Regions from separate parts of the Kitasatospora acidiphila genome, predicted to be linked through region 2. Evidence: riboswitches for the same ligand, from Rfam matches in the RefSeq annotation. Region 2 holds a riboswitch; each other region holds the start of a gene.

Region 1 (7,777 bases), 960 kb from region 2:
CCATGCTGTGGACAAAGCGCTGGATTCCGCCTGGGCGCGGGGGAAAGTCGTTGGTGACGATGAGGGTTTTCGGCATACTGGCCACGCCTCGCACGGTCGGGGGGGTGCATGGTTCTCCCCCGCCGGTCCGTACGATAGGTCACCATGCCGTCGCGGCGGGAACGGACGTGCAGGCCGCAACCGTTTTCCTGCCGGACCAGTCCTAACCGGTAGACAGATGCAGAAGACAGGCAGGGCGACAGGCGTACGGACAGGCGTACGACCAGTCAGCGTCGGCCCGGTCCGGTGCGGACGTATGGCGAGATGAATGAGGGAGCTCAGTGGTGTTGGCGGAGGACGGCCCGGACGATCGGGCCGGCAGCGTTGGCAGTAGCACCGTCGCACTGACCGCTCCGCCCGCCGAAGGCGCCACCGCCATCAGCTCGACGGTCCCGGCCCGGGGCGCGCTCTGGGCCGTGAGCACCGGCTGGGTGGTCAGCAGGACCTTGATCGTGCTGATGATCACCGGGGTGATCAAGATCGGCCTGGACGTGAGCACCGACATCACGCTGATCTACCACGCCTGGTACGAGGTGCTGCAGACCGGCACCTTCCCGATGGACGACGTGACCTGGCAGTACCCGCCGGGCGCCGCCCTGGTGATACTGCTGCCGGGCCTGCTGCCGTGGTCCTACCTGGTCTCGTTCTGGGTGTGCTGCGGCATCTTCGACGCGGCTGCCATGGTGCTGCTGGTCCGCTCCGGCGCCCGTCGCGGCCGCAGCCTGGCCGGCGGGTGGATGTGGGTGGTCGGCGTGCCGCTGCTCGGCCCCACCGTCTACAACCGCTACGACATCCTGGTGACCGCCATCGCGGTGATCGGCCTGCTGGTGCTGCTGCGCCGCCCGGTGCTCGGCGGCATGCTGCTGGGCCTCGGCGGCCTGCTCAAGCTCTGGCCACTGGTCGCCCTGGCCGGCACCCCGCGCGGCCGCCGCACCACCCGCTCCTGGACCGGCGCACTGGCCGCGCTCTCCTCGCTGGCCTTCCTGCTCGCCGCCGGCATGAACGGTGCCTTCCAGTTCCTCACCTTCCAGGCCAACCGCGGCATCGAGGTGGAGTCGGTGGGCGCGCTGCCGATCCACTTCGCCCGGCTGTTCGGTTCCTGGCACGGCCAGGTGCAGATGAACTACGGCTCGGTGGAGATGCTCGGCCCGTGGGTCAGCGTCATCTCCAAGGTCGCGCTGGCCGGCACCGCGGTCGGCTTCGGCTGGCTGCTCTACTGGCGGCTGCGGGCCCGCCACTGGCAGGCGGCCACCACCTACGACGCCGCGCTGGCCGCGCTGCTGATCTTCACCGCGACCAGCCGGGTGATCAGCCCGCAGTACATGGTGTGGCTGATCGGCCTGTCCGCGGTCTGCCTCACCGTGCGCGGCACCAGCCAGCGCCCGGTGGCCGTGATGATCCTGATCGCCACGCTGCTGACCACCCTGGAGTTCCCGGTGAACTTCAGCGACACGGTGAACAGCCACCCGCTGGGCGTGGCCACCATCACCGCGCGCAACCTGCTGCTGATCGCCGCCACCGTGGTCTCCTGCCGCCGCCTGTGGATCAGCACCCGGGGCGAGCGGCCCGAGCCGACCGCGGTCACCGCGGTGCTGCCCGGCCCCGAGCAGTCCTCCTACCCGGTGCGCCCCGGCATCGCCTACGAGCAGAGCCTGCTGGACGACTGACCGCCGGGGCCGCGTCAGGCCTGCGGCGACAGCTGCCGCTCCACCTCGCCGATCCAGTCGCGGGTGAACTGCGCCAGCCCGTAGCCCAGTTGCCGCTGGAACACCTGGTCGAGCCGCTGGTCCCGCACCGCGCCGGGCCCGGCCGCGCCCACCGCGCGGTAGAGGCCGACCAGCACCGGTCGGCCGTGCCGCCGGGCGATCAGGTCGCAGGCCAGCCAGGCGAGCTCATAGGCCTGCGCTATGCCCTGGGCGCCGGCCGCGAAGTCGCTGTCCGCGGGCAGCGCGGTGGGCAGCTTGCCGGCCGCCACGTCCTGGGTCAGCTCGGGCGCGATCTGCCGGGCGGTGCGGCCGGTGGTCAGGTAGGCGGTCCAGTCCGCCACCCCCTCGGAGAGCCAGAGCGGGGTCCAGGGGTGGGTGTCGCCGCGGGTCGCCACATGGGTGGTCTCATGGGTGATCACCACCTGCTTGCCGACCTCGCTGAGCTGCCGGAAGGCATCCGGATTGACCATCACCCGGTCGGCGGGGGTGTGCAGCGGCGCACCGGCCGCCGCGCTGGTGACCGCGGCTATGTCCTGGTAGGAGCCCGGGTCGACCCCCAGCAGCTGGGCGAACTGCGGCTCGCTGCCCGGCAGTTGCAGCACCAGCCGCTGCGCCCAGCCGGTCCCCCAGACGGCGCTGACGGCCGGCACCGCGCGGTCGCCGATCGCCGCCAGCGCGGCGAGCTCGGCCGACCCGGCGGGGCCGAGCACCAGGCAGCGCGCCCCGCGCACCGGGTCGGGCGTGCCCAGGTCCCAGGGCGCCGCGGCCGCGTCCGGGGCCGCGCCCTCGCCCGTCACCGCCGCGCCGGCCAGGGTGAGCCGGCGCTGCAGCACCGCGGGGTAGTCGTCGTAGCCGAGCAGCCGGTACCGCAGCTCGGCGGTGACCGTGCCGGCGTCCCAGCCGACCGGCCGGTAGTCGAGCTCGGCCAGCGGCAGCGCGGCCAGCTCGCCGGTCCGCAGCCGGTCGGCGCGGCGGGCGAGCAGCGCGGTCAGCCGGTCGGCGGCGAGCCGGCCGTCCGCCGGCCGCCGGTCGGCGGACGGCGCGGCGGCCGGCGGCAGCGAGAGCTGGGTGAGCGCCCCCGCCACCAGCAGCAGCGCGGTACGCCGCGACACCCCGGCGCGACTGGCCGCACCGGCGTGTGCCGCGCTCTCCACCGGCAGCCTCTCGACGGCGCTCAGACCCGCACCACCGCTGAGACCGGCATCGCCGAGACGCTCTCGTACCGCACCTGGGCTCCGGGGTGCGGGGCATGGATCACCGTGCCACCGCCGACGTACATGCCGACGTGGTGCATGTCCTTGAAGAAGATCACCAAGTCTCCCGGTTGCGCCTCGGCCAGGCTGATCCGCCGCCCCCCGAACGCCTGCGCCTGGGAGGTGCGCGGCAGGGTCACTCCGGCCTGCCGCCAGGCCCAGTACATCAGACCGGAGCAGTCGAAGGCATCGGGCCCGGTGGCTCCGTAGACGTAGGGCGACCCGAGCTTGCCCAGCGCGGCGGCCAGCGCGATGCCGGCGCGGTCCGAGGAGGGCGGCGCGCTGCCCAGGTCGAGCCGGTCGGTGCCGCGGGTGGCGCGCTGCTCGGCGTCCCGCTCGTCCTGTGCGGCCAGCTGCGCCCGGTCGTCGGCGGTCAGGGTGCCGAGCAGGGCCTGGGCGCTCTTCAGCCGGTCCTGCAGCTGCTGCCTGCTCTGCGCCAGCGTGCTGCGGACCGCCTCCAGCTCGGCCAGCTTGGCGGTCGCCTCGGCGCGGCGCTGGTCCAGGGCGCGCTCCTGCTGCTGGAGCGTGCGCAGCGAGTCGGCCCGCTGCTCACCCGCCTGCCCCAGGCTGCGGGCTTCGGCCAGGTAGCGGGTCGGGTCGCCGGAGAGCATCAGCTGCACGGCCGGGTCCATCCCGCCGGAGCGGTACTGGGCGGCGGCGATCTCGGCGAGCGCGGTGCGGGTCTCGGTGACCGCCTCCTGGTCCCGGGCCACCGCCCCTGCAGCTCGGTCGCCTCGCGCTGCAGCCGCTTGGCGTCGTCCTCGGCGGCGGTGGAGCGCTCCGACGCCTGCTCGGCCTCCGTGTAGAGCTGGTCGACCTGCGCCCTGACGCCGGCCCGGTCCGGTCCGGGCCCGCCGGGCGCCGCCTGCGCCGCGCCGCCCGCCGCTATCGCCAGCGCCGTGGTCGCGGCGGCGGTGACCGCCAGCACCCGGGAGAGCCGACGTTCGGCGCCCTGCTGGGGAGTGCGGCCCGGGAGCACCGGGCGTTGCGGCATCGTCATGGGCTGACGACTCCAATCGGCGGCGGAACAGATCCGCGCCGACGTTAGCGAGTCGGGGCGGACGAGTCCAAACCCCTGCCAATACGAATATTTGACCAAGAATCGGACATGCAGCCGAAAGAGCCCGGCCCCCGAAGCGGGGACCGGGCTCTTTCCCGACGAACCGTCAGGGGCGCATCACACGCGGATGATGGCCGCGATCGGCATCACGGTGGCGTTCTCGTAGTGCACGACCGCGCCGGTGTGCGGGGCGTGGATGATCTGCCCGCCACCCACGTACATGCCGACGTGGTGCATGTCGGAGAAGTAGATGATCAGGTCGCCGGGCTGCGCGTTGGCGATGTCCGTGCCCACGTTGGTGCCGATCGTGGCCTGCTCCTCGGAGGTGCGCGGCAGCGAGACGCCGGCCTTCGCGTAGGCCCACTGCATCAGGCCCGAGCAGTCGAACGAGGTCGGACCGGCGGCACCGTAGACGTACGGCGAGCCCAGCGCGGACTCGGCGGCGGCGATCGCGGCCTGCGCGTGCGAGCCGGCCGGGATGCTGCTCAGATCGGTGCGGGCGCTGCCGCGGGAGGCGGCGTCCTGCTGGCCGGCCTGGCTCTGGGCCTGGCTGGCGGCGGCCTTGGCAGCGGCGGCGGCCTGGGCCTCCTGCGCGGCGATGGCCTGCTTCTGCTGCTCGGTGAGCGAGTTGAGCAGGTCCTGGGCGGCCTTCAGCTTGGCCTGGGCGTCGTCCTTGGCGGACTTCAGCTGGGCGGTGGTGGAGTCCAGCTCGGCCAGCTTGCCGCTCGCGTCGGCCTTGTCCTGGTCGAGCTTGCGCTGCTCCTGCTGGAGCTCCTTCAGCGTCTCGCCCTGGCTGGTGTTCAGCTGGTTGATCGAGCCGGCCTGGTTGAGGAAGCTGTCCGGGTTCGCGTTCAGCATCAGCTGAACCGTCGGGGATATCCCGTCGTTGGCGTACTGGTCGGCGGCCACGCCGGCCAGGCCGTTCTGCAGGTTGGTCACCTGGTCCTGCTGCCGGGCCACCTGGTCCTGCAGGTCGCCGACCTGCTTCTGCAGCGTCTGCTGCTTGGACTGGGCCGTCATGTACGCCTGGTTGGCCGCCTCGGCCTTCTGGTTGAGGTCGTCGACCTGGGTCTTCACCTGGTCCAGCGTCGGCGCCGGGTCGGCGTGCGCGCTGGTCTGTGCGGACAGGGCGACGGCGGTCGCCGCAGCAGCGGTCAGGATCGACGCGCGAGTTCGGCCGACGGGCTTGGGACGACGGTGGGACGCCACGAATCCTTCTTCCTCGGGCCGCCTACCGGGTGAGCTGACGGGTTCGGGCCGGAAGCATGCCCTACGACGCCTCACCGGCCCGCGGGCCGACCTGGCGCCGATTCACCCCGGAGGAACGTGTGGTTCCCCGGCTCCGGTCCACAGCACCCCCGCGGGGACTCCCCTCGGGCCGTCAACTGCCCGGGCTGCTTTCCGAACTCGGCGGGACCTCCGCTGCCACCCGGGTCGGGTGATCGCCATCGCATCGGTCTGGAGCCGACCCTAGTAACAGGTCCGTGATGTGTTCAAATCCTTGTCGGAATTACTTACGAACTTTGACTGTCCGTGATAAGCGCGTCACCCATCGGTGATCAAGACGCAGACGAACAGGTGTCCCAGCTCACAACTCGGACCGCTCGGGACCCGGACACGCGCTGACCGACCCTCAGCAGGAGGGCCGGCCAGGTGGCTCGACGGGGAGTCAGCGGGGTCGGGTCAGACCCGGCGGATGGTCTTGATCGGGCCGATCGAGGCGGCGTCGGCGATCCGCACCACGTCACCGGTGTGCGGGGCGTGCACCACCTTGCCGTTGCCGATGTACATCCCCACGTGGTGCGCGTCGGCGCCGTAGATCACCAGGTCGCCGGGCTGCGCGTCGGCCAGGCTGGGCACGGCGGTGCCGACCGTGGCCTGCTCCTGCGAGGTGCGCGGCAGCGAGACGCCGGCCTGCGCGTAGGACCACTGCATCAGGCCCGAGCAGTCGAAGGTGGTCGGGCCGGTGGCGCCCCAGACGTAGTAGTCGCCCAGCCGGGTCAGCGCCTGCTGCACCGCGCTGCCCGCGTAACCGCCGGCCTGCGGCAGGCCGATCGGCGTGCGGACGTCGCTGCGCGAGGCGTGGTCGTCGGCGGTGACCGCCGCCCGGTCGGCCGCGCTCAGCGAGGCCAGCAGCTGCTGCGCCGCCGCCAACTTGCCCTGCACATCGGTCTTGGCCGCGTTCAGCTCCTGCGTCGAGCGGTCCAGCTCGGCCAGCGTGTCGGCGGCTTCCTTCTTCTCCTGGTCCAGCTTGCGCTGCTGGTCCATGAGCGACTTCAGCGCGGCGGTCTCGGAGGTGGTGGCCATCTGCATGCTGGCCGTCTGGTCCAGGTAGCTCTGCGGGTTGGAGTTGAGCATCACCTGGACCGCGGGGTCGATCCCGTCGGTGCGGTACTGGTCGCCCGCCACCGCCGCCAGGCCGGACTCCAGGTCCGTCACCTGCTGCTGGGTGCGGGCCACCTGGTCCTGCAGCTGGGTGGCCTGCTGGCGCAGCTGGGTGGCGCGCTCGTTGGCCCCGTCGTACTTCTCGGACGCCGCCTCGACCTGCTGGTTCAGTCCGTCGACCTGCGTCTTGACGTCGTCCACCGACGGCTTCGGGTCGGCCCAGGCGCCCGGCTGCGCGGAGAGGGCGACCGCCGTCGCGGCAGCGGCGGTGAACACGTAGACCCGCGCACGACTCGGCTGCTTGGGACGGCGGTGGGACGCCACTGGACCGCTCCTTCTTCTGCCGGCCGCCTACCTGATCGGGTGAGTGGCCGGAAAAATAGGTTTGACGCCGGACCCTACTGAACATCAGAACCCTGCGCTACTCCCCCGGCCGCGAACCACCTTCGGTCGAACGGCCTTCACCGGGCCTTCACCGGCGCTCAACTGGTGACGGACGGACCGGCGGCAGGCGAACGGCGGCTCAGCTGCGCGCCAAGCGGTTGAGCAGCAGGACCGACGAGACGGGGCGCGCGCCGGCCTTCCGCACGCCGTCGGCCACCTCGCGGTCGGCCGAGACCACCACCACCGGGCGGCCCTGCGGCTCGGCCCGGACCAGCTGGCGGATCAGCTCGTCCGCGGTCTGCCCGGTCCGGCTGAACCGCACCCGCACCCCGCGCGGCGGCGCCATGATCACCGGCACGTCCAGGTCCTGCCCGTCGAAGACGCAGGTCACCTCGGCCTGGGTGCGCTGCGCCAGCATCGCCAGGCCGCCGAGCAGCCGCATCCGCTGCTGCTCCAGCGGCAGCGTCGGGTAGCCGGTCTTGGTCACGTTGTAGCCGTCCACCACCAGGTGGACCTGAGGAATCGCCAGCAGCTGGTCCAGCAGCGCCGGATCGTCCTCGGCCAGCCCGCGCCGGGCCACGTCGTGCGGCGAGGCGGTGCCCGGCACCACCGCGTCCACCAGGTCGGCCGGATGCAGCTGGGTGACCGGGAGCGCCAGCTCCCGCTGCAACCCCTGGGCCGACTGCAGCACGGTGTCCAGCAGCAGCCGCAGTCGCATGTCGGCCACGCTGCGCCCCTCCCGGGCCGACCGGCGGCCGGACTCCAGGGTGCTCTCCAGCTCGGCCACCCGGTGGCGCAGCCGGCGGTTCTCGCTCTCCAGGCCGGTCCGCTCGGTGGCGGCCACCGCCTTGGCGCTGTCCAGCTCGCCCTGCAGCTTGCGGCTCTCCGCCTGGGCCCGGCGGGTGTCGCTCTCCAGACTGCGCACCTTCTTGCGCAGCGCCTCCAGCTCC
Region 2 (7,777 bases):
GCCCGCGGCGCGCCGCCGGCACCCCCGCCGGGCGACTGCGCCTGGCACTGAGCAAGCACTGGTACGCCTGGACGCTGGTGGCCCCGGTCGCCATCGTCATCGCGGTGATCGTCGGCTATCCGCTGGTGCAGGGGATCTACCTCTCCACCACCAACGCCAACGACCAGAACAGCGAGAAGCAGATCGGGCAGTTCCTGCACATCCCGGCCACCTACAAGAGCGTCGGGCTCGGCAACTACACCGACATCCTCTTCGGTGCGAACACCACCTTCTGGGCGCGGCTGGGCTGGACCGTCAGCTGGACGGTCGCCTGCGTGGGCATCTCGTTCCTGATCGGCCTGGCACTGGCGATCATGCTGAACCGCCAGGTCCGGTTCCGGGCGCTGTACCGCACGCTGCTCATCCTGCCCTGGGCGGTGCCGGCCTTCGTGTCCACGTTCAGCTGGCGGTTCATCATGAACCACGACCGCGGCTTCCTGAACCACGCCCTGCAGGCGCTGGGGCTGCCGGCGGTCGACTGGCTCAACGACCCGAGCATCGCTCAGATCTCGGTGATCATCGTCAACATCTGGCTGAGCTTCCCGTTCGTCATGGTCGCCGTGCTCGGCGGTCTGCAGTCGATCCCCGCCGAGCTCTACGAGGCGGCCGAGATGGACGGCGCCACGCCCTGGCAGAAGTTCTGGTACATCACGCTGCCGGCCCTGCGTCCCGTCAGCAGTACCGTGATCCTGCTCAGCACGATCTGGACCTTCAACATGTTCCCGGTGATCTTCCTGCTCACCAACGGCGGGCCGGGCGACAGCACCCAGCTGCTGGTCACCTACGCCTACAACAAGGCCTTCACCGGCATGCGGCAGTTCGGTGAGTCGTCCGCCTGGGGCGTGATCATCCTGTTGATCCTCGTGGTGTTCGCCGTGTTCTACCGGCGCTCGCTGCGCAAGCAAGGCGAGGTGTGGTGACCGTGGCCAAGAACAACGCGGTACAGGGCAGGAAGCGCTCCCTGGGAGCCTCCGCCGCCCTGCACGCCGGCCTGATCGCGGCCTCGGTGATCTCGGCCTTCCCGGTGCTGTGGATCTTCCTCACCTCGCTCAAGCCGGCCGGGCACGAGACCAGTTCGAAGTTCGTCGACCACCCCAGCTTCGCGGCCTACGGCGACCTGCTCAGCCACACCAAGTTCCTCACCTGGTTCGGCAACTCGGTGCTGGTCGCCGGCTGCACCACGGTGGTCGGCTGCTTCCTCGCCGCCACCACCGGCTACGCGGTCAGCCGGTTCCGGTTCCCCGGCATGCGGCCGGTGATGTGGACCCTGCTGATCACCCAGATGTTCCCGGTGGCGATCCTGATCGTGCCGCTCTACCAGCTGCTGGCCAAGCTGCAGTTGCTGAACCAGCCGACCGGCCTGATCCTCACCTACCTGACGATCGCGGTGCCGTTCAGCGCCTGGACCATGAAGGGCTACTTCGACACGATCCCCACCGAGATCGACGAAGCCGGCCGGATCGACGGCCTCAACCCCTTCGGCACCTTCTGGCGGCTGATCCTGCCGCTGGCCCGCCCGGGCCTGGCGGTCACGGCCTTCTACAGCTTCATCACCGCCTGGGGCGAAGTCGCCTACGCCACCCAGTTCATGACCGGGACGGACAAGATGACCCTCTCGGCCGGCATGCAGACGTTCGTCAACCAGTACAGCGAGAACTGGTCGATGATGTCCACGGCCTCGGTCCTGATCGCGATCCCCGCGGCCGTCGTCTTCCTCCTGGTCCAGCGTCACCTGGTGGCGGGTCAGACCGCCGGCTCCGTCAAGTAGCCACTTCCCAGCACCTCTACGTCCCCAAGGGATCTGCTCTCCATGACCCAGGCTTCCACGACCCGAAGCGCGGCCGACACCTCCCGGCCCGTCCTCGCCACCGCCGGCACCCCGGCAGCCGGCGAGCCCAGAGGCTGGTGGCGGGACGCGGTCATCTACCAGGTGTATCCGCGCAGTTTCGCCGACGCCAACGGCGACGGCATGGGCGACCTGCCCGGCATCCGCAGCCGTCTGCCGCACCTGCGCGACCTCGGAGTGGACGCGGTCTGGCTCTCCCCGTTCTACGCCTCGCCGCAGGCCGACGCCGGCTACGACGTGGCCGACTACCGCGCGGTGGACCCGATGTTCGGCACCCTGCTGGACGCGGACGCGCTGATCCGCGACGCCCACGCGCTGGGCCTGCGGATCATCGTGGACCTGGTCCCCAACCACTCCTCCGACCGGCACGAGTGGTTCCAGCGCGCGTTGCGCGAGGGCCCCGGCTCCCCGCTGCGGGACCGCTACCACTTCCGCCCCGGCCGCGGCACCGACGGCGAACTGCCGCCCAACGACTGGGAGTCCATATTCGGCGGCCCGGCCTGGACCCGCACCGAGAACCCGGACGGCACCCCGGGTCAGTGGTACCTGCACCTGTTCGCCCCCGAGCAGCCCGACTTCAACTGGGACAGCCCCGCGGTCGCCGACGAGTTCCGCTCGATCCTGCGGTTCTGGCTGGACATGGGCGTCGACGGCTTCCGGGTCGACGTCGCGCACGGCCTGGTCAAGGCCCCCGGCCTGCCCGACCTCGGCACCCACGACCAGCTCAAGCTGCTCGGCAACGACGTGATGCCGTTCTTCGACCAGGACGGCGTGCACGAGATCTACCGCGCCTGGCGGAAGATCCTCGACGAGTACCCGGGCGAGCGGATCCTGGTCGCCGAGGCCTGGACCCCCACCGTCGAGCGCACCGCCAACTACGTGCGCCCCGACGAGATGCACCAGGCCTTCAACTTCCAGTACCTGTCGACCTACTGGGACGCGGCCGGGCTGCGCGAGGTGATCGACGCCTCGCTGGACGCGATGCGCCCGGTCGGCGCGCCCACCACCTGGGTGCTCTCCAACCACGACGTCACCCGGCACGCCACCCGGTTCGGCAACCCGCCCGGCGGCACCCAGCTGCGCACCCCCGGCGACCGCGAACTGGGCCTGCGCCGGGCCCGCGCCGCCACCCTGCTGATGCTGGCGCTGCCCGGCTCCGCCTACCTCTACCAGGGTGAGGAGCTCGGCCTGCCGGACGTCACCGACCTGCCCGACGAGGTCCGCCAGGACCCCTCCTTCTTCCGCGCCAGCGGCCAGGACGGGTTCCGCGACGGCTGCCGGGTGCCGATCCCGTGGTCCGGTGACGCGGCGCCCTACGGCTTCGGGCCGGTGGCCCAGGGCCCGAGCTGGCTGCCGCAGCCCGCCGAGTGGGCCGCGTTGAGCGTCGAGGCGCAGACCGGCGACCCGAGCTCCACCCTGGAGCTCTACCGCAGCGCGCTGGCGATCCGCCGGCAGCGGCCGGAGCTGGGTGCGGGCGACCGGGTCCAGTGGCTGGACGCCCCGGCCGGGGTGCTGATGTTCCGTCGGGGCGACTTCGTCTGCACCGTCAACACCACAGGCCAGCCAGTGGAGTTGATGGTCCCGGGGACGCTGCTGCTGAGCTCCGTCGAGGACCGGCAGCCGGGTGTGCTGCCCGCGGACAGCACCAGCTGGTGGGCGGTGTGACATGGTTGCAATAGGCTCTGGGCTCGTGACTACGGCGCGACTCTCGGACATCGCGGCGCAGGCTGGGGTCAGTGAGGCCACCGTCAGCCGCGTCCTCAACGGCAAGGCGGGTGTCTCCGCGACCACCCGCCAGACCGTGCTGGCGGCTCTCGACGTGCTCGGCTACGAGCGGCCGACCCGGCTGCGCCAGCGCAGCGCCGGGCTGATCGGGCTGATCACCCCGGAGCTGAGCAACCCGATCTTCCCGGCACTGGCCCAGGTGATCGAGCAGGTGCTCAGCCGGCACGGCTACACCCCGGTGCTCTGCACCCAGACCCCCGGCGGGTCCACCGAGGACGAACTGGTCGAGATGCTGGTGGACCGCCAGGTCGCGGGCATCGTCTTCGTCTCCGGGCTGCACGCCGACACCACCGCCGACCACGACCGGTACGCCAAACTGACGGGCCGCCAGGTGCCGTTCGTGCTGATCAACGGCTACAGCGAGAAGATCGCCGCGCCGTTCATCTCGCCGGACGACCGGGCCGCGATGTGGATGGCGGTGCAGCACCTGGCCGAGCTCGGGCACGAGCGGATCGGCCTGGCGGTCGGGCAGCGCCGCTTCGTGCCGGTGCAGCGCAAGATCGAGGGCTTCACCGCCGCGATGCGGTCGGTGCTCGGGGTCGCCGCCGAGGAGGCCGAGCAGCTGGTGCACTCCACCCTGTTCAGCGTGGAGGGCGGGCACGCGGCCGCCGGCGCGCTGCTCGACCAGGGCTGCACCGCGATCGTCTGCGGCAGCGACATGATGGCGCTGGGCGCGATCCGGGCGGTGCGCCAGCGCGGGCTGAGCGTGCCGGGAGACGTCTCGGTGGTCGGCTTCGACGACTCGCCGCTGATCGCCTTCACCGAGCCGCCGCTCACCACCATCCGCCAGCCGGTGGAGGCGATGGCCACCGCCGCGGTGGACGCGCTCCTCGAGGAGGTCGGCGGCCAGTCCACCCAGCGGACCGAGTTCATGTTCCAGCCGGAGCTGGTGATGCGCGGCTCCACCGGAGCCCGGCCGCGATAAGAGTCCATCTCAGTGCCGCTCAGCGGGTGCCGCCGGCCCTTCGGGGTCGGCGGCACTTCGCGTTCCGCGGGCGGGCGGTCGGCCGCTCGGCCGGTCAGCTGGTCGGCCGGTCAGCCGCTCTCGGCGTCGCTGCGCCGCTCGTGGGTGAGCCGGCCGGCATCGTCGGCCTCCCCGGTGCGGGCCTCGGTCCGCCGGGAGCGCGCCAGATAGTCACGGACGATCAGTTCGACCGCGTCCTGCGGATTGCCGGCGCCGCTGAGCATCATCACGTCGATGGCCAGATCGGCGTCCAGGCTGACGGTCACCTTGGGCTTGGGCACGGGTTCTCCTCGGGTCTGCCGGAGCCCTCAGCATGCCGCGTGGCGCCGCGCCCTGCCAGGGCCCGACCGGGACGGCCGAGGGCCGCCCCACGTGCGGGAGGCGGCCCTCGGCTGCTTTCGGTGCGCGGCGGGTCGGGGCCCGCCGGCGGTGCGGCGGGTCAGACCCGGCCGGCGAAGTCCGGGGTGTAGTTCGAGATGGTCTCGTACTTCACGCCGGCGCTCGGGTTGGCGGCCTCCACGAACTTGCCGCCGCCCACGTACAGGCCCACGTGGTAGACGCCGGAGTCGCTGCCGTTGCTGGACCAGAAGAGCAGGTCGCCCGGCTGCAGGCTGGCCAGCGACACCCGGGTGGAGGCGGCGGCCTGGTCGGCGGCGATGCGCGGGATGGAGACGCCGGCCTGGGCCATCGCGGCCTGGGTCAGGCCGGAGCAGTCCCAACCGCCGTTGCTGCTGCCGCCCCAGACGTAGGCCTGGCCGACCTTGGACTCCGCGAAGCTGACCGCGGCGGCGAAGGCACCGGTGGCGCTCTGGGTGCTGGTGGAGCTGCTCTGCAGGCTGGTGGTGCGGGCCGGGAGCGAGGCCGGGGCCGGGGTGGCGGCGTCCGAGGAGTCGTCAGCGTTCTTGGCGGGCGCCGCGGGGGTGGCCACGGCGACCGTGCCGAGGTCGAGCTTCTCGCCCGGGTAGATCCAGTTCGGGCCCTGGGTCAGCACCGACTTGTTGAGGTCGTAGAGCTTCTGCCAGCCGCCGTCCACGTTGTGCTTCTGGGCGATGGTGGACAGCCAGTCGCCGGGCACCACGGTGTAGGTCTCGCGGTCGGCGTGCTGCGCCGGGGCGGCCTTCGGCGCCGGAGCCTGCTGCTGCGCCGGGGCGGCGGGGGCAGCCGGGGCGGCGGGGGTCGGCGCCGGGGTGCTGCTGGTGCTGCCGGCGCCGGTGTCGACCTGCGCCGGGGCGCCGCCGGCGGTCAGGCCCGCCTGGATGGAGCAGACCGGCCAGGCGCCGGGGCCCTGGTCGGCGAGCACCTTCTCGGCGACGGCGATCTGCTGGTCCTTGGTGGCCAGGTTGGCCTGCGGGGCGTACTGGGTGCCGCCGTAGGCCGCCCAGGTGGAGGAGGTGAACTGCAGGCCGCCGTAGAAGCCGTTGCCGGTGTTGATGCTCCAGTTGTTGGTGCTCTCGCAGGCGGCGACCTTGTCCCACACCGAGACCGGCGCGGCGGAGGCGGTGGTGGCGGTGATGCACGGCAGGGCCAGGCCCAGGCCGAGCAGGCCGGTGGCGGCAATCGCGCGCTTGGCGTTGCGGGGACGGTTCGTGCCAGTCGTGGGCAGCATGAAGACGCGTTCCTCTCCTACGCCTACGAGGTGAGCTGTCGGATTCGGGCTGGAGTTGCCCGGCCGTGCGTGCACGGCTTCACCCCAAGCCCCGGTCTCCCGGGGCGGCTTACCTGGGTCCCCCGCTCCTGCCGTGGTTGCGTTTTCGCGCCGCCAGCAGGGTCGGTGGCAGGACTCGGCGTCCGGTCTGCTGGGTCCGTGTGACCACGAACGGGGAGCACGTTAGACAGACATAAGAAGGAATCGCAAACAGCTGTGAGTGACATCACACAGTATTCACTTGACCTTCAAGATCGCGATGTGCCGGTAGCTGATGGAGTGTTGGGTCGGGAACCGGCAACTGGGTTGTTCGCCAGCGAAGTTGCCGCTCTTTCAGGCTGATGGGCCGTTCAAAATCCGAGGCCCTCGCAGGAGGCTTTCCCGGCAACTTCCAAGGGACTTGAAGGTGCTCTGACAGGTACTCGTTACCAATTCGAGACCGGCGGCCTGACGGGGTGCTAGAAGGGTCAAAACGGACAGATACGGGCAGATTGACGAACCTTGTGAAGGCATGCCCACGAACTGAGCCCCTGCCAGTGGGGCCGGCGGGTGTCGGCGGGTGTCCGGGCATGCGAAAGGCCCCGTCCGCGTCCCAGGGGGACGTGAACGGGGCCAGCCGGACTGCGGGGGCTCAGGCCTCCTCAGAAGCCTCTCCAGCGGGCTGTGCGGGGAGCTGCGGGCCCTCCGTGACCGGGTCGGGCTCGGCGGGCTCGGGCAGCGCGGCCAGGTACACCGAGGCGATCAGCTGACCGACCGTCGGGTAGGCGCCGATCGGCGCGGCGCTCGGGCAGCCGGTCTCCTCGGCGGCGGCCAGCAGCGCCTCGCCGCTCACCTCGGGGCCGATCACCAGCGGGGCCAGGGCGGGCCGCTGCGAGCCGGTGGCCCGCAGGTGCTCGACGGCGCCGGCCACCGAGCCGGGCACGTCCAGGGCGGCGGCCACCACCGGCACCGCCAGCCGGGCCGCGAGCAGCACGCCGGTGACGCCGGCCGCCGCGGCGGCCTCCTCGCCGCCCACGGTGGTCAGCACCACGCCGTCGGCGGCCGTGGCGATGGCGAACAGGCGGGCGCGGTCGGCGCGGGCCAGGCCGGCCTCGGAGAGCCGCACGTGCACCGCCTCGGCCAGCAGCGGGTGCGGGCCGAGCGGCTCGGTCACCTGCGCCCCGGTCTCGGCGGCGAGCTGGTGCAGCCCGGCCAGGAAGTCATGCGGTCCGGTGACCAGCGGCACCAGCACCGGGGCGGGCAGGCCCAGCTCGGCGGCCCGGGCCACCAGGTCGGCCACGGTGGGGGCGGCGTGGCCCGGCTGTGCCTGGGGAGCGTCCTGCTCGTCTCGCTCCTGCTGGGCCGCCGGCTCGGCGGCCGTGGTCGGCAGCCAGCCGGCCAGCATTTCGATGCCGGGCTGTTCGCCGCGGATCACCGAGATCAGCTCGTCGACCACCGCCACCGCCTCGGGCGTCGCCTCGGCCGGCACCGCGAGGACCAGCGGCGCCGCGCCGACCGG
Region 3 (7,777 bases), 3.7 Mb from region 2:
TGCGCATCGCGGCATACAGGCCGACGTAACCACCGCCGACAATGAGGATGCGAGGACGCTCCGTGGTGCTCATATCGGAAAGTATCCAGCACCGCTCGGAGCACCCTTCGTGAGGCCCGTCACAAGGTGATGGACAGGGCCTGCTACACTGCCCGCCCACAACTCGGGCCCCACTCCTCCGCACGACTGCCGGGGGCGGCCTCGGGCGGACGTTTGAATTCCGCTCACCCGGTTGAGCAGCAGTGATCCGCCGTCACTGGCACCTTATCTGACACCTGTTTGGATTCCATCAGCCGATCCGGAACCCCACCTGGGATCCATCGGCCGCGGCCACCCCGGCACCTTCAATCCCGCATACCGGACGAACCGGTCGTCGGACTGCGGAGAACGGGGGAACTCCATGTGAAGAAATTCACGAAGCTTCTCGCGGCGCCGGGCGCGCCACCCCGGCCCGAGGGTCCCGGGCGGGGGGTGGCGGTCCGTCAGAAGGGGGTCAGGAGACCAGGCTCCAGGCGATGCCGTCCAGGATGTCGTGCTCGCTCACCACCAGCTCGGCGGCGCCGGTGCGCTCCATGATCGAACGCAGTACCAGCGCGCCGGCCCCGATCACGTCCACCCGCCCGGGGTGCAGCGACGGAATGGCCGCCCGCTCGGCGTGGGTGGCGCCGAGCAGCTGCTCGGTCACCTCGCGGACCCGGGTCAGCGAGAGCCTGGAGTGGTGGATCCGGGCCGACTGGTACTCCGGCAGGCCGAGCGCGATCGCGGCCACCGAGGTGACCGTGCCGGCCAGGCCGACCAGGGTGGCCGCCTCGGTCAGCGGCACCGCCTCGGCGGCGAGGTTCAGCCCCTGGGCGATGTCCGCCTCGGCCGCCGCGATCTGGACCGAGGTCGGCACGTCGGATCCGGCGAAGTGGCGCTCCGTCAGCCGCACCGAGCCGATGTCCACCGAGCGCGCGGCCCGTACCGTCTCGCCGCCCAGCACGAACTCGGTGGAGCCGCCGCCCAGGTCGAAGACCAGGTACGGGGCCGCGACCGAGGTGCCGGCCAGGCCCTTGGTGGCACCGGCGAAGGAGAGCTGTGCCTCCTCGTCACCCGAGACCACCTCCGGGTCGACCCCGAGGATCTCCCGCACGCCCTTGGCGAACTCGGCGCTGTTCTCGGCATCCCGGGAGGCGCTGGTGGCCACGAACCTGGTCCGCTCCGGGGCCACGCCGTACTCGGCGATCACCGCGGCGTACTCGCGGCAGGCCGCGAAGGTGCGCTCCAGCGCCTCGGGCGCCAACCGCCCGGTGCGGTCCACGTCCTGGCCGAGCCGCACGATGAGCATCCGGCGGTCCAGGTCGACGGCCCGCCCGGCCTGCGGGTCGATGTCGGCGATCAGCAGGCGGATCGAGTTGGTGCCGCAGTCGACCGCGGCCACCCGGATGCTGCTCACCGGCCCTCCTCGGGCTGCTCCGAACCGTCCTGCTCCGGCCCGTCCTGCTCCGACTCGGCGGCGGCCCGCTTGGCGGCCCGCTCGGCCGTCTTGCGCTCCTTGGCGGCGATCACCTCGGCGTGGTCCTCGGCCTCCTCGCGCTGGTGCCGCAGCGCCTCGACGCCGGTCTGGATCTGCTCCTCGGTGACGCAGGAGCCCTTGCGCCACCACTCGGGCAGCATCGCCAGCGCCTCGTCACCCAGCGGGTTGACGCCCTCGCCGGCCGCCAGCGAGTGGCCGACCAGCACGTGCAGGCACTTCACCCGGTCCGGCATGCCACCGGCCGACGGGAAGCCCTCCAGCACCTCGATGGCGTCCCGGCGGGCGATGTAGTCCTCGTGCGCCTTCTGGTAGGCGGCCGCCAGCTCCGGGTCCTCGGCCAGCCGGGCGGTCTGCTCCTTCATCACGCCGTCCGCCTCCAGGGTGCCGATCAGCGAGGCGGCCTTGGGGCAGGTCAGGTAGTAGAGGGTGGGGAACGGCGTGCCGTCCGGCAGCCGGGGCGCGGTCTCCACCACATCGGGGTTGCCGCACGGGCAGCGGTGCGCGACGGCACGGGTGCCGCGCGGCACCCGGCCGAGCTGGGCCGCCACGGCGGCGAGGTCGCGGTCCGCGACGGGCTGGTTCTCAGTACTCATGGCTCATCAGGTCTTCACGGAGCGGGGGCAGGGGAGGGTGAGGCGGCGGCGTCCACCGAGTTCCAGACGGTGGTGTACCAGGGGAGGGCCTTGGCGGCCGGCCCGGAGCCGGTGCCGGACGGCTGGGTGGCGCCGGGCCCCGGGGTGGGGTCGACGGCGGTGAACGGGGTCTCGCCGGGCATCGCGTAGTGCAGCCGCTGCCGGGCCTGGGCCTTGACGAACTCCGGGTCCTGCCAGCGGGCCTTCTCGGCGGTCAGCTGCTGCACCGCGTTCTTGGCCTGCTCGGCCTTGACCCGCTGGGCGGCGATCTCGTCCCGCTGGTTGATGAACTGACGTGCCGGATAGGCCAGGATCGCCACCAGCGAGCAGAGCACCAGCACCAGCACGGTGGCCCGGCTGGTGAACCGCGGCCGCCCCGGGAACTTCCACGCTGCCATGAACTCCTCGCCCCTCCGTCGCGCCGGTGCCCCGGCCCCACCCTAAGCGGTGGCGGCCGGGGCACCGGTCATTTGCCGAGTTCGTCAGCCCTCGAACTTGCTCGGCCTACTGCTCGGCGGAGCGACTGTGCCTTTTACTCCGCAGAGCGGAAGCGCGGGAACGCGGCGCGGCCCGCGTACTCGGCGGCGTCGTCGAGGATCTCCTCGATGCGCAGCAGCTGGTTGTACTTGGCGACGCGGTCCGAGCGGGCCGGGGCACCGGTCTTGATCTGGCCGCAGTTGGTGGCGACGGCCAGGTCGGCGATGGTGACGTCCTCGGTCTCGCCCGAGCGGTGCGACATCATGCAGCGGTAGCCGTTGCGCTGGGCCAGCTCGACGGCGTCCAGGGTCTCGGTCAGCGAACCGATCTGGTTCACCTTCACCAGCAGCGCGTTGGCGGTGCCGGTCTCGATGCCCCGGGCCAGGCGCTCCGGGTTGGTGACGAACAGGTCGTCACCGACCAGCTGGACCTTGCTGCCGAGCTTGTCGGTGATGGCCTTCCAGCCCTCCCAGTCCTCCTCGTTCAGCGGGTCCTCGATGGAGACCAGCGGGTAGGAGTCGACCAGGTCGGCGTAGTAGTCGATCAGCTCGGCGGCCGACAGCGACTTGCCCTCGAACTGGTAGGCGCCGTCCTTGTAGAACTCGGTGGCGGCGACGTCCAGGGCCAGCGCGATGTCCTTGCCCGGCACGTAGCCGGCCTGCTTGATGGCCTCGGTGATGAGGTCCAGCGCGGCGCGGTTGGTCTCCAGGTTCGGGGCGAAGCCGCCCTCGTCGCCCAGGCCGGTGGACAGGCCGCGCTCCTTCAGCACCGCCTTGAGGGTGTGGTAGACCTCGGCACCCCAGCGCAGCGCCTCGGAGAACGACTCGGCGCCGATCGGCGCGATCATGAACTCCTGGATGTCCACGTTGGAGTCGGCGTGCGCGCCGCCGTTGAGGATGTTCATCATCGGGACCGGCAGGACGTGCGCGTTCGGGCCGCCCAGGTAGCGGAAGAGCGGCAGGTCCGAGGCCTCGGAGGCGGCGTGCGCCACGGCCAGCGAGACGCCGAGGATGGCGTTGGCGCCGAGCGAGGACTTGTCCGGGGTGGCGTCCAGGTCGAGCATCGCCTGGTCGATCAGCCGCTGCTCGGTGGCGTCGTAGCCGACCAGCTCCGGGCCGATCTGCTCGATGACGGCGAGGACGGCCTTCTCCACGCCCTTGCCGCCGTAGCGGTTCTTGTCACCGTCACGCAGCTCCAGCGCCTCGAAGGCTCCGGTGGAGGCGCCGGACGGGACGGCGGCACGGCCGGTGCTGCCGTCGTCGAGGCCGACCTCGACCTCGACCGTGGGGTTGCCGCGGGAGTCGAGGATCTCGCGTGCGACGACGACATCGATGGACGGCACTATGCATCTCCTTGCGGAAGCGGTCCTGGGGACAGCGGGAGGACGGGGGCCTTACGACCAGAGCCTAACCGCACCGGCCCGACCGGAGACCGGGACCTGGCTCCCGTCTCACGGTGTGGTTCTGCTACCTGTCGGTAGTTCACCTGAATGCCCGTCCGCCCCGGTCCGGGGCCGCCGCCGGTGCGGCGGCCCCGGGGGCCGGGCGTCGGCGGGTCAGCCGAGGTGGAGCGTCTGGCCGGGGAAGATCAGGTTTGGGTCCTGGCCGACCGTCGCGTGATTGGCCTGGTAGAGCGCCTGCCAGCCGCCGATCACCTGCTGGCCCTGGGCGATGGTGGAGAGCGTGTCGCCGGGCCGGACGGTGTACTCGTGGGCACCGGCCGTGGACGGCTCGGCGGGCTGCGGGGCCGGCTTCGGCTGGGCCGGCTTCGGGGTCGACCGGTGCTGCGGGGCGGCCGACCTGGGCTGGGCCTGCTGCGGCTTGGCCTGCTGGGGCTGGGCCGACCGCTCGGCGGACCGGGAGGCGGCCGCGCCGCCGCCGGGGTTCGCGGAGGCCGGGGCGCCGCCCTGGGTCAGCCCGGCCTTGACCGAGCAGACCGGCCAGGCGCCCGGCCCCTGCGAGGCCAGCACCCGCTCGGCGACCGCGATCTGCTGGTCCTTGCTGGCCAGGTCGGCCCGCGGGGCGTACTGGGTGCCGCCGTACGCGGCCCAGGTCGAGTTGGTGAACTGCAGCCCGCCGTAGAAGCCGTTGCCGGTGTTGATCGACCAGTTGCTGGTGCTCTCGCAGTTCGCCACGCCGTCCCACACGGAGACCGGGGCGGCGTGCGCGCCGGTCGCGGTGAGCAGCGGCATCGCAACTCCCGCGCCTGCCAAGCCGGCTACGGCGATGGCCTTCTCTGCGGTGGTACGGCGACGATGGCGGCCGGTGCCAAACAGCATTGAGACGTCCCTCTCCGCACGCCTGCGAGGTGAGCTGTCGGGTTCGGACCGGTGAGGTTGGCCCGGCCGCCCGCTCGGATCGCTCCGGCGGTCGGCTTCACCCCTAGCCGTGGGAGACGGCAGAAAAACCTGGGTCCCCCGCCCCTGCCCCCTGGTGGTCAGGTGTCCCGGCGACGCGATGGGCAGGATTCGGCGTACTCGCGTGCGGGGTTCGCCTACGCGAACTCCTGGGAGAGTAAGCAGATCTACTGACCAATCACAAGCTCATATCGCCCACATCACGCGGAAATTACGGTGCGTCATGCATCGCCTACCAACCGGTCAGGTTTGACCGATTTGATCCGCATTCAGACCATGACTGCACCGATGCTTCCGACGCGCCGTCACAACGGCGGGAGTTGGCGCACACTCAGTTTTCGACTGCGTCCGCGGGCTTTTCGGGCGTGAACGAAACCGGCAGTTCGCGCAGTCCGCGCATGATCAGACCGCCGCGCCAGCGCAACTCCCCCGGCTCGGCGGCGAGTCGCAGGTCCGGAAGCCGGGTCAGCAGCGTGGCCAGCGCCCGCTGGCCCTCCAGCCGGGCCAGCGGCGCGCCGATGCAGTAGTGGATGCCGTGCCCGAACCCCAGGTGCGGATTGTCCCGGCGGGCCAGGTCCATGGTGTCCGGCTGGTCGAACCTGGCCGGGTCGCGATCGGCCGCGGCCAGCACCACCAGCACCGGATCGCCGACCGGGATGTCCACCCCGCCGATGCTCAGCGGCGAGGTGGCGAACCGCCAGGTGGCCAGCTCCACCGGGCCGTCGTAGCGCAGCAGTTCCTCGACCGCGGTGGTCAGCAGCCCGGTCTCCCCGGCCGCCACCGAGGCCTGCAGGCGGGCCCGCTGCTCCGGGTGGTTCAGCAGCGCGAAGACGCCGTTGCCGATCAGGTTGACGGTCGTCTCGAAGCCGGCGAACAGCAGGATGAAGGCCATGGCGGCGGCCTCGTTCTCGGTCAGGTGCTCGCCGTGGTCGCTCGCCCGGATCAGACCGGAGATCAGGTCCTCGCCCAACTCCCCCCCGCGCTTGCGGTGGATCAGCTCCAGCAGATAGGCGCGCATCTTCTTGACCGCCCGGGCCACGCCGCCGCGCGGACCACCGCCGTGGCGGATCATCATCCCGGCCCAGTCACGGAAGTCGTCCTGGTCCTCGGCCGGCACCCCCAGCAGGTCGCAGATCGCGTAGATCGGCAGCGGGAACGCGAACTCGTGGATCAGATCGGCCGAGCCGCGCGCCGCGAAGGTGTCGATCAGCCGGTCGGTCAGGCGCTGCACCCGGGGCTCGAACTCGGCCACCCGGCGCGGGGTGAACGCCTTGGAGACCAGCCGCCGCAGCCGGGTGTGGTCCGGCGGGTCGATGTTCAGCAGGTGGGTCATCAGATCGGCCTGCCGCTCCCCCGGGATGCCGACCCGACCGGTGCGGTGCGCCTGCTCACTGTGGTGCGCCGGGTTCTTGGAGAGCCGGCTGTCGGCCAGCGCCTGCCGGGCGTCCGCATACCGCGTCACCAGCCAGGCGTCCACCCCGCTGGGCAGCGTGGTGCGGTGCACCGGGGCGTGCTCCCGCAGCCAGGCGTACGCCGGGTAGGGATCGGCGGCGAACTCCCAGGTGAACAGGGGCGGCATCGGGGCGGGCGGCTGGTTGGGCATGTCTTGACCGTATCCGTTCCCAAGTGGGAGTGAGTCTGGTCACCTGCCGGGTAATCCCTGTTGCGGAGGGTCAGGCGAAGCCTACGATCCCCGATTAATGGGTGGGCCACAGTGCGGTGGTGCCCACGGAGAGGAGTCAGGCCATGCGAGTAGCCGGGCAAGTGGTGGTCATCGCGGTGCTCGACGGCGGCGACGGCGACGCGCCGGCCCGCCGGTTCGCCGCAGCGGGAGCCACCGGTCTGCTGCTGGCGCACCCCCGGGTCGGCGTCGCCGAGGACCTGGCCGCCGCCCTGGACCGCACCGGCTGCCCGGTGGTCGGTGTCTCCTCGGACATCCACCAGCCCAGCGACATCGCCGCCCTGGTCGACACCTGCGAGAAGCACCTGGGCCGGATCGACCTGTTCTGCGTGGCCGGCCCGGACGGCGAGCGGATCGTCACCCTGGCCGACCTCCCCGGCGACCTGGACCGGCTGGCCGAGCTGCTCTACCCGCTGAGCGAGGCGATCGGCGAACTGCTGCCGCCGCAGCGGGAGCCGGTCAGGCGCACCGCGGCCTGACCCGTCCCGCTCAGTCGGCCAGGCCCTCCGCGGCCCGCACGGCCGCCCGGTAGCCGCGCGCGGCGCGCCGCAGCGCCGCGTCCGGATCCACCCTGGCGTCGTGCGCCCGCTGCACCACGGCCAGCAGCAGGGCGCCCGCGCTCTCCTCGGTCAGCTCGGCCGGCAGCTCGTAGGGCGCGTCCGGCACCCCGGTGAAGTCCGCGCGCCGCACCCGGGAGACCAGCTTGGCCGCGTACGCCAGCGCCGGCAGCCCGCTGGGCACGCCGTCCAGCACCGACTCCCGGTCCTGCTTCTCGGCCGCCTTGAGCGCCTCCCAGTTGGCCTCCACCTGGTCCGTGGTCTCGGCGTCCGAGTCGGCGAAGACGTGCGGGTGACGGTAGACCAGCTTGTCCACGATGTCCCCGGCCACGTCGTCGATGGAGAACGGGTCCTCGGCGTGCTCCTCGCCGATCCGGGAGTGGAAGAAGACCTGCAGCAGCACATCGCCGAGCTCCTCGCGCAGCGTCGCCCGGTCGCCCTCCTCGATCGCCTCGACCAGCTCGTAGGCCTCCTCGACCAGGTACTTCACCAGCGAGTCATGGGTCTGCTCGGCGTCCCACGGGCAGCCGCCGGGCGACCGCAGCCGGTCCATCACCG

Evidence for each region. Region 2 has a riboswitch for cyclic di-AMP ahead of E6W39_RS34975 (transglycosylase family protein). Riboswitches for the same ligand answer to the same signal wherever they lie in the genome.
Region 1: it holds a riboswitch for cyclic di-AMP, as region 2 does, so the genes downstream of both, E6W39_RS30445 (C40 family peptidase) here and E6W39_RS34975 (transglycosylase family protein) in region 2, are expected to answer to the same signal.
Region 3: it holds a riboswitch for cyclic di-AMP, as region 2 does, so the genes downstream of both, E6W39_RS43530 (transglycosylase family protein) here and E6W39_RS34975 (transglycosylase family protein) in region 2, are expected to answer to the same signal.

The regions. Positions count from the first base shown of each region.
Region 1 is NZ_VIGB01000003.1:6,435,858-6,443,634, reverse strand. Features, by position in the region: gene E6W39_RS30465 (glycosyltransferase family 4 protein) at 1-76, opposite strand, end outside; gene E6W39_RS30460 (glycosyltransferase 87 family protein) at 321-1,706, shown strand; gene E6W39_RS30455 (hypothetical protein) at 1,721-2,899, opposite strand; gene E6W39_RS30450 (C40 family peptidase) at 2,920-3,711, opposite strand; gene E6W39_RS43750 (hypothetical protein) at 3,609-3,998, opposite strand; gene E6W39_RS30445 (C40 family peptidase) at 4,176-5,267, opposite strand; cyclic di-AMP (ydaO/yuaA leader) riboswitch at 5,292-5,399, opposite strand; gene E6W39_RS30440 (C40 family peptidase) at 5,742-6,767, opposite strand; gene E6W39_RS30435 (NYN domain-containing protein) at 6,967-7,777, opposite strand, start outside.
Region 2 is NZ_VIGB01000003.1:7,398,532-7,406,308, forward strand. Features, by position in the region: gene E6W39_RS34950 (carbohydrate ABC transporter permease) at 1-959, shown strand, start outside; gene E6W39_RS34955 (sugar ABC transporter permease) at 956-1,807, shown strand; gene E6W39_RS34960 (glycoside hydrolase family 13 protein) at 1,850-3,550, shown strand; gene E6W39_RS34965 (LacI family DNA-binding transcriptional regulator) at 3,552-4,595, shown strand; gene E6W39_RS34970 (hypothetical protein) at 4,706-4,915, opposite strand; gene E6W39_RS34975 (transglycosylase family protein) at 5,074-6,240, opposite strand; cyclic di-AMP (ydaO/yuaA leader) riboswitch at 6,248-6,392, opposite strand; gene E6W39_RS34980 (hypothetical protein) at 6,911-7,777, opposite strand, start outside.
Region 3 is NZ_VIGB01000003.1:3,709,850-3,717,626, forward strand. Features, by position in the region: gene E6W39_RS17330 (NAD(P)/FAD-dependent oxidoreductase) at 1-73, opposite strand, end outside; gene E6W39_RS17335 (Ppx/GppA phosphatase family protein) at 494-1,435, opposite strand; gene E6W39_RS17340 (DUF501 domain-containing protein) at 1,432-2,109, opposite strand; gene E6W39_RS17345 (FtsB family cell division protein) at 2,124-2,546, opposite strand; gene eno (phosphopyruvate hydratase) at 2,681-3,967, opposite strand; gene E6W39_RS43530 (transglycosylase family protein) at 4,181-4,816, opposite strand; cyclic di-AMP (ydaO/yuaA leader) riboswitch at 4,907-5,108, opposite strand; gene E6W39_RS17360 (cytochrome P450 family protein) at 5,313-6,584, opposite strand; gene E6W39_RS17365 (SDR family NAD(P)-dependent oxidoreductase) at 6,728-7,141, shown strand; gene E6W39_RS17370 (MazG family protein) at 7,152-7,777, opposite strand, start outside.